DNA from 4 places in the Microbacterium sp. JZ70 genome. Region 2 is predicted to be linked to each of the others. Evidence: predicted binding sites of a transcription regulator. Region 2 holds the regulator's gene; each other region holds the start of a gene.
What was found. The regulator LexA, encoded in region 2, represses DNA repair genes until DNA is damaged. The targets are predictions, from matches to a motif close to TCGAACANNTGTTCGA.
Positions count from the first base shown of each region.

Region 1 (2,199 bases), 1.5 Mb from region 2:
GGTCGAGGTATCGCTCCTCGATGCGGGGGAAGAGCTCGCGGTGACGGTCGTCGACTCCGGGCCGGGCGTCGACGATCCCGAGAGCGTGTTCGAGCGCGCGAGGGCGGCCGAGGACGACGTGTCGTCGCGCGTGCACGGCCGCGGGATCGGGCTGCCCCTCGCTCGGCGCTTCACCAGGCGGCGCGGCGGCGAGCTGTGGCTGGCCGAGGCCCGCGGCGTCGGGCATGGTGCTGTGTTCGCGGCGAGTCTGCCCGGCGTCATGCGCTCGCGAACGGCCGACGACGGGGAGGATGGGATGACGGCAGAGGGGGACGCGACGTGACCGGCGACATCCGAGTGCTCATCGTCGACGACGACTTCCGCGTGAGCGGCATCCATCGCGACATCGTGGCGGCGCGCGCCGGCTTCGAGGCGCTCCCGCCCGTGCGCGACGCGTCGTCGGCGCGCACGGCCATCCGCGACCTCCGTCCGGATCTGCTGCTCCTCGACGTCTACCTGCCGGATGGCGATGGCATCGAGATCGGGCGGGAGTCCGGCATCGATCGCTTCGTGCTGAGCGCGGCCGACGACGTGCCCACCATCCGCCGCGCGCTCGGCTCCGGTGCGCTGCACTACCTCGTGAAGCCCTTCGATCCGCGGGCGCTGCAGGACCGGCTCGATCGGTATGCGCGGTTCCGCAACCTCCTCGCCTCCGGAAGCGCGACGCAGGAGACGATCGACCGCGCGATGGCCGTGCTGCACGGGGGAGCGGCGACGACGCCCGCCCGCGCCGGCACGCAGCAGCTCATCCTCGACGCGCTCGCCGAGGGGGAGGCCTCGAGCGTCGAGCTCGCCGAGCGCGTGGGGGTCTCGCGCGCGACCGCGCAGCGGCATCTCGCAGAGCTCGCGGCCCGCGGCGCCGTGGAGGTGGCGCTGCAGTACGGATCGGCCGGACGCCCTGAGCACCGGTATCGCGTGAGCTGAGTCCTCCGTCGTCTGGTGCGCCTGTCGTCTGGTGCGCCTGTCGTCTGGTGCGCCTGTCGTCTGGTGCGGCTGTCGTCTGGTGTGCTGGGTGGATGTCGGTGGTGTGTGCTAGCGCTCGTCGCAGAAACATCCCGATCAGGGTAAGAAAAGTGGTGCGTTCGTCGTATCGATGTTCTATGCTGGCCGTATGGCGAAGGAGCCAGGATTCGAACCTCTCTTCCCGGGCGTGGCGGTCCGGGACGCGCTGACGCGACTGGAAGGCCTGGCCGAGGGCGTGCGCGGGGTGACGGACGCGGACCTGATCGCGTCCGCGGGGGAGGTCGAGCACCTCGGGCGCACGCTCGACGCGCTGCGCACCCGGGTCGCGGGAGAGGTCGACGCCCGCTCCCGCCGCGGCGACGACGACCCGCTCGCGGGCCGCTACGGGTGCCGCACCGGGCTCGAGCTGCTCGAACGCCTCACCGGGGCGTCGAACCGGGAGCTGCGCGGGCGGGTGCGGCTGGATGAAGCCACCCGCACCCGCACCGCCCTGACCGGGCAGGACCTCGATCCCCGGTGCGTGCACGTGGCCGCCGGGCTCGCGTCCGGACTGCTCGGCGCGGAAGTGGCCGCGGGGATCGTGAAGGCCGTCGACACCGCCCGCCGCGGCGGCGGGCACCCCGACCGGGTCGAGCTCATGGAACGCCACCTCGTCGCCCTCGCCACCGGCACCATCACCCCCGACACCGACCCCGACACGGACCCGGGTATGGACACGGGCGTTGCCGACGCGGACGCGGCCGACGCGGACGCGATGGCGGGGCGGGATCCGCTGGAGGAGCTCGCGCCGGTCCCGCCGCTGTCGGTGGTGAACGTGCACGCGCAGGCGTGGATCGACGTGCTCACCGCCGACGGCACCGAGCCCGACCCCGACCGGCCCGAACGCGACCGCGCCCTGAACCTCACACCCCTGCCCAGCGGAGCCTTCCGGGTCAACGGCACCCTCGTCCCCGAAGCCGGCGCCCTCCTGCAGAACCTCCTCTCCGCCCATACCAACCCCGCCCGCAACGTCACCTTCACCGAAACCGGCGACGCGGGCGGCGGGCCGGACAGCGGCGGCGGAGACGTCGAGGCGGGAGGGAACGCCGCGGACGATGCCGGACTCGGCGACGGCATCGGAGCGAATGGCGCGGAGTTCGGTCCGGTCATGCCGGACACCCGCTCGCCGGCGCAGAAGCGGCACGACGCGTTCTTCGC
Region 1 is NZ_CP096405.1:3,247,113-3,249,311, reverse strand. Features, by position in the region: gene M1D46_RS14940 (ATP-binding protein) at 1-322, shown strand, start outside; gene M1D46_RS14935 (response regulator) at 319-963, shown strand; gene M1D46_RS14930 (DUF222 domain-containing protein) at 1,151-2,199, shown strand, end outside.
Region 1: M1D46_RS14930 (DUF222 domain-containing protein) is a predicted target of LexA. The motif match lies at 1,125-1,140, and genes of this name have one in related genera.

Region 2 (2,199 bases):
CGCGGCGACCGGAGAGCACGGAGGAGGGACATGGCGACGTCGGCCACGCCGTTCTCGTTCGAGCTGTACCCGCCGCGCACGCCCGCGCGCACCGCGGCTCTCGAGGAGACCATCCGCCGCCTGGCCGCAGCAGGCCCGGACTTTCTCTCCGTCACGTACGGCGCGGGCGGCTCCACGGGCGGTGCGTCGCTGCGCGTGCTGCGGTGGATCCGCGAGAACACGGACGTCGAGCCGCTCGCTCACCTCACGTGCGTCGGCAACGACTACGCGACGGCGAGCGCCCTCATCCGCGAGTTCCTCGACGCAGGCATCCTCAGCTTCCTCGCCATCCGCGGAGACCCGCCCGCCGGGAAGGACGAGGACGACGCGTTCCTGGGCGACCTGCGGACCTCGGCCGAGCTGGTCCAGCTCATCCACCGCGTGCAGGCCGAGCGCGCTCCCTACGGCGAGACGACGATCCCGGGCGTTCCCGAGGCGGTGCGGGTGGACCGCGCCCCGCGTGCGCGCACGCTCGTCGCGGCCTTCCCCAACGGGCATCCGCGCTCGCGCCATCCGCTCGAGCACCTCGATGCGCTCCTCGCGAAGCAGGCGGCCGGCGCCGAGGCGGCGATCACCCAGCTCTTCTTCCATGCCGACGACTACCTGCGCTTCGTCGATCGCGCCCGGGCCGCGGGCGTGACCATCCCGATCCTCCCCGGCATCATGCCCGTGACCTCTCCCGCCAAGCTCGCGCGCATGCTCGAGCTCACGGGCGAGCCCCTGCCGTCGGAGCTGTCGATCGCGCTCGAGGTCGAGCCGACCCCCGAGGGCCGCAGGGAGATCGGCATCGCCTACGCGGCGGACCTCGCGCGCGAGGTGCTCGCCGGCGGGGCCCCGGGTATCCACCTCTACGCCTTCAACGAGCACGAGACCGTGCTCGCGGTGCTGCGCGAAGCCGGGGTCGCGCTGCGCGAGACCGCGGCTTCCTGACCGCCGGTTCGCTCCCGGCACACGAGGAGGGCGGGAGCCGACCGGCTCCCGCCCTCCTCATGTGCGCCGTCAGACCGCGCGCAGGATGGCGACGACCTTGCCGAGGACCACAGCGTCGTCGGCGAGGATCGGCTCGAACGCCGAGTTGCGCGGGAGGAGCCAGGTGTGGCCGTCGCGCTGACGGAACGTCTTGACGGTCGCCTCGCCGTCGACCATGGCCGCGACGATGTCTCCGTTCTCCGCCGTGCCCTGCGACCGGATGACGACCCAGTCGCCGTCGCAGATCGCCGCGTCGATCATCGACTCGCCGCTGACCTTGAGCATGAAGAGCTCGCCCTTGCCGACGAGCTGTCGGGGGAGGGGGAAGATCTCCTCGACCTGCTGCTCGGCCGTGATCGGGACGCCGGCGGCGATGCGGCCGACCAGCGGCACGAGAGCGGCGTCGCCGACCGCGGGGCCCGAGTCGGCCGGGTTCTCGGCCGCCGAGCCCGGGAGATCGATGAGCACCTCCATCGCGCGGGTCTTCCCGGGGTCGCGACGCAGGTAGCCGCTCAGCTCGAGCTGCCCGAGCTGATGCGTCACGCTCGAGAGCGACTTCAGTCCGACCGCGTCGCCGATCTCGCGCATGCTCGGCGGATAGCCGTTGTGCTGGATGGAGCGCTGGATGACCTCGAGGATGGCCAGCTGCTTGTCGCTCAGGTTCTTGCGCCGCCGCGTGCGCGGCTTCTCCTCGCGCGTGCCCGCATCCGTCATGTCGTGCTCCTTCGCTGCCCCGCTCGAATGTCGGAGGTGCGTGATGTGGTGGTCCCGTCAGGACGACGCTAGCGGATCTCGACGGGATTCCGGGAGATTTGTTCGAGCGTGTCTCGCAGAAGTCGCGAAACCCGTTCGAAGAGAGTTCTTGACACCGCGACCACATCGAAGATAGGTTCGGAACATCACTTCGGGTCCGTCTCTCCCGGCCGAGCAGACGGACTCGAAGTGATCTACAGGAAGGAACCGCCATGCGCACGACCAGCTCCGCTCCGGCACGCTCGACCCGCCTCCGCCTCACGGTGCGCGGCCGCCGGGTCCTCGCCGCGCTCGCCGCGGCTCCGCTCGTCGCGGCGATCGGATTCGGGGTGCTCAGCGGCGGCGCGGCCCTCGCCTCACGCGAGGACAGTGCGCCTGCCGGCACCTTCGACACCGTCACGGTCATGGCGGGCGACACCCTGTGGGACATCGCGCAGG
Region 2 is NZ_CP096405.1:1,713,542-1,715,740, forward strand. Features, by position in the region: gene M1D46_RS07755 (methylenetetrahydrofolate reductase) at 31-969, shown strand; gene lexA (transcriptional repressor LexA) at 1,039-1,722, opposite strand; gene M1D46_RS07765 (LysM peptidoglycan-binding domain-containing protein) at 1,974-2,199, shown strand, end outside.

Region 3 (2,199 bases), 440 kb from region 2:
CCTCGGCTCCGGAAGGGACTCGAACCGGACCTGGGGTCTCGGGCGGTCGACCGAGGTCCGCCCGATCGGGCTTACCCACTCGAGCACCCCGGGGCTGATCTGGCGGACGGTCCACGGCGAGTGGTGCTTGTCGAGATGACATCCCTCGCACAGGCACTCCAGATTGCCCACGCACGTCTCCCCACCGCGCAGATATGGGATCGTATGGTCGAGATCCGCCGTCGCCGCTCGGTTCTCGCACCCCGGGCCGCGGCACGTTTCGTCCCGCGCGAGGAGGAACCGGCGCTGCGCCGCGGTGGGGGCGTATCGGTCCACCGTGAGGAGGGCTCCGGTGTCAGGACGCAGGAACACCCGGTCCCACCCCGCCGCGTGTCCGGCCAGGTGCCGCGCCGTCTCCGGGTCGACCGGACCGTGCCCGGCGACGAAGGCGGCCTCGTCGTCGAGCCCCACCAGCGTCTCGACGGGGATGACGATCTGCACGTTCGCCTGGATCACGTCGAGCGCGCCGCCCTCGCGGAGCGCGTGCGCGGACGGCCGGCCCGTCAGCGCCAGGTCCGTCCACAGGTCCGCCTCGATCTGCGACTGCGTGCGCGGGTCGACCTCCGCTGCCGCCTCCGGCCCGCCTTCCGCTTCCGCCGCCTTCCGCGCGCGGCGGTTGTCGGCGACGATCGCTCGGGCCATGCTCCGGATGCGGTCCCGCGCGGCGTGGACCTCGGCTGTGGAGGTGATCAGCTCGAATCTGCTCACGCCATCTTCGAGGTCATCCACGCGGACCCGTCGACGCGCGCGTGCGGCGGCATGCCGGTCGGCGATCGGCGTCGGGCACAGTCGCTCAGCGAGCTCGATCGCGAAGGCCCGCAACTGGCCGGGCGAGGCGGTCTCGGCGAACCCGATCGCCGCCTCCTCGTACTCCTGGTCGAGCTCTTCGGGCAGCCGCTCCCCCGCCCGCCGGATCACGTCGACGTGCCGCACGGTGATCCGGCCCTCAGCCAGCGCCTGAACCGTCGCGGGGTACCGCTCGACCAGCGCCTCCGCGTCTGCGAGCTTCGTCATCATCCGCGACTTCGACTCGTGCAGCACGCCCGCGGTCTCGCTCGCCATCGAGCGGAACGGGAAGTCGTACGACGAGGGTCCGCCCGCGCGCTCCCGCTGCACCCGAGCGATCCGCGCGGCCTCGGCAAGCGCCTCGATCTCCATCGCATCGGCCTGCACGCGCAGTCGCCGCGAGGTCTCCAGGCGCCCGCACAGCGCGCGGGTCGACGCGATCTCGTCGTCCGTGAACTCCCACGGAACGCTCGAGAACCCGCTCGGCGACGTCATCTTCGACATGCCTCCAGAGTACCGACCGCCTCGGACATTTCACCGAAGAATCTCGATCTGTGGATAAATCACCTGCGGACATCCGTTCGCATCGGTTCGCGATTCCGAGGCGGCCCCTTGCGCGCCGACACGGCCCGCCGGTAGGGTCGCAAGGCTGTGCCGACCGGCACACGCAGCGAGTCGAGAGGACGACGCGATGAGCCCGCAGCGGGAGCTTCGCCGGGCGGTCCTGGGCAGCAAGCCCCAGAACCGCTCTTCGTCGACCCCTCCGGCGCCGGCCGTGTAGCAGCACCCGCTCGCATCACGCCCCGCACCGCACAGGTCCGGGGCGTCTCCTTTCCGTCACGCGGAGGAGGTCCGCGGACCAGGACCCGCGGATCGAAGGAAAGGAATCATGGAGAGGCTCTCGGAACGCCTGCTGTCGTGGGCGAGCCTGATCGACGAGCAGACGGTCGAGCAGGCGCGCACGTCCTCGCGCATGCCGTTCATCCACCCCCACGTGGCGCTCATGCCGGACGCGCATCTCGGGCTCGGCGCGACCGTCGGATCGGTCATCCCGACACGCGGCGCGATCATGCCGGCCGCGGTCGGCGTCGACATCGGCTGCGGGATGATCGCGGTGCGCACGCCGTTCACGCGCGCGGATCTCGTCTCGCGCGATCTGCGCGAGCTCCGCGAGCAGATCGAGCGCGCCATCCCGCTCTCGGCTGGGCACGACAACCGCAAGGTCGTCGCCACAGCCGAGCCGCGGGTGGCCGAGCTCGAGCAGCTCGCCGCCGAGGCGGGCTTCGATCCCGCGAAGCGGGCGAGGAGATGGCGGCTGCAGCTCGGATCGCTCGGCAGCGGCAACCACTTCATCGAGGTCTCGGTCGACGAGAC
Region 3 is NZ_CP096405.1:1,272,860-1,275,058, reverse strand. Features, by position in the region: gene M1D46_RS05710 (DUF222 domain-containing protein) at 1-1,329, opposite strand, end outside; gene M1D46_RS05705 (RtcB family protein) at 1,715-2,199, shown strand, end outside.
Region 3: M1D46_RS05710 (DUF222 domain-containing protein) is a predicted target of LexA. The motif match lies at 1,395-1,410, and genes of this name have one in related genera.

Region 4 (2,199 bases), 1.8 Mb from region 2:
GCCGCCGCCCGACGCGTCGCCGTTCTGCTCATCGAGTGCCGCACGGAAGGTGTCGTAGTCCATCCGCACGACCATCGTGGCGATGGGGCGGGTCGGGATGGCGGTGCAGCCGAGAGCATGCCGAGCGACGTCGGCGAGGATGTCGATCTGCATCTGCAGCCGCGTGCGGCGATCGCGCCGCGCCTCGTCGGGCTCGTGCTCGTTCGCGCGCATCCGCTGCGTCACCATGCCGTCGAGCAGCGCGACGATCGGCGCCGCCGTCTCGGGGTCGGCGCGCCCCGTGAAGGACACCGAGCCGTCGCGCTCCGTGCGCCACGCGAGCATGCGCCGATCGCGGCGATCCTGCTCTCGGACTTCCGCGCCATCCGGATCGAGCCGCATCTCGGCATCGAGCAGCAGGCGCCGCAGCTCGTCACTCGTGAGCCCGGGGGCCTGCGCGACGAGGATCGACTCCATCTCGTCGCAGGCCGCCGTGCCGGCGCGCACGACCACCCGGTCGAGCATGCCGACGATGGCCTCCGCTGCGGCGAGGCCGAGGGCGCCGGCCCGAAGCGCCTCGGCGACATGCGGGTGCTTCGCGGGCAGCCGCTCCCCGACGAGGCTCATCCGCGGCGCGATCGCCTCGCCGACGCGCACGAGCCGAGCAGCCTCGCACGTCGTCACACCCGTCGTGGCCGAGAGCAGAGTGCCCGGCGAGGAGTACCCCTGCCTGCGCGCGAACCCGTCCTTGCCGAGCTCGCGGCGCGACTGCCGGGCGATCTCTCCCGAGGCCGCGGCGAGCGACGCATCGACGCTGCGCCGGAGGGCGCCGAGCACATCGGTCAGCGCCCTCAGCTCGTCCGGAGCGAGACCATCCACATCGAGGTCAGCGACGTCGGCACGCAGGGCCGCCAGGCTCTCGCTGAGTGCTGATGTCATCCTCGACATGACTCCATAGTAGTTCTGTTCGATTGGTCGCGCAAGAGTTTTTAGAAGTTTTCTTCGAGCTCGTTCGCACACGATTGCACGTCCCTCCCCCGCGAACGCAGCCGCAGCATCCGCTGATCTCCCCGCGATCCGCGCCCCGGCCATCCGACAGCTCATAGCCTGGAAGCCGGATCACCGAACGACTGGAGGCACCATGGCACGGATCGGCACGAGCGAGCTCGACGTCTTCCCCCTGAATCTCGGCGGAAACGTGTTCGGGTGGACGGCGGACCGCGACGAGTCGTTCCGCATCCTCGACGCCTTCGTCGAAGGAGGCGGCGACTTCATCGACACGGCCGACTCGTACAGCGCCTGGGTTCCCGGCAACAGCGGCGGCGACAGCGAGCGGATCATCGGAGCCTGGCTCGCCGATCGCAAGCCGCAGGGCGTGACCGTCGCGACCAAGGTCAGCCAGCACCCCGACTTCCGCGGCCTCTCCGCCGCCAACGTCCGCGCCGCCGCGGAGGCGTCCATCGAGCGCCTCGGCGTCGAGTCGATCGATCTCTACTACGCGCACTTCGACGACGAGTCGACGCCGCTCGAGGAGACCGTCGCGGCGTTCGGCGAGCTCGTGCAGGACGGCCTCGTTCAGTACACCGCGATCTCGAACTACACGCCCGAGCGCATCCGCGAGTGGATCCGCATCGCGCGCGAGATCGGCGCCCCTGACCCGGTCGCCGTGCAGCCCCACTACAACCTCGTCGAGCGCGGCATCGAGCAGACGATCCTCCCTCTCGCCGAGGAGTTCCACCTCGGCGTCCTGCCGTACTTCTCCCTCGCGAAGGGCTTCCTCGCGGGCAAGTACCGCTCGGCGGCCGACGCCGGCTCTCCGCGTGCGGGCGCTGCGAAGGAGTACATCTCCGAGAAGAACCTCGCGCTCATCGACGGCATCGAGCGGATCGCGCAGGCCCACGGGGTGTCGATCGCGACGATCTCGCTCGCGTGGCTTCGGTCGCGCCCCACCGTCGTCGCCCCGATCGCGTCGGCGTCGCGCGTCGACCAGGTGGCGGATCTCCTCGCCGCCGGACGCCTCGAGCTCGCGCCGGAGGAGATCGCAGAACTCGACCGCCTGTCCGCGTAGCGGCTCGCAGCGCCACCCGCGCGCGATGGCAGGATGAGCGGGATGGCTCCCGCGACCGACGACGAACTGCGACTCCTTCGCGAGCAGGCCTTCGGGCGTGGGGCGGACGGCGCGACGCGCGCCGCCGCCCTCGCCCGCCTCGCGGAACTCGA
Region 4 is NZ_CP096405.1:3,559,336-3,561,534, forward strand. Features, by position in the region: gene M1D46_RS16370 (DUF222 domain-containing protein) at 1-918, opposite strand, end outside; gene M1D46_RS16375 (aldo/keto reductase) at 1,121-2,047, shown strand; gene M1D46_RS16380 (hypothetical protein) at 2,090-2,199, shown strand, end outside.
Region 4: M1D46_RS16370 (DUF222 domain-containing protein) is a predicted target of LexA. The motif match lies at 970-985, and genes of this name have one in related genera.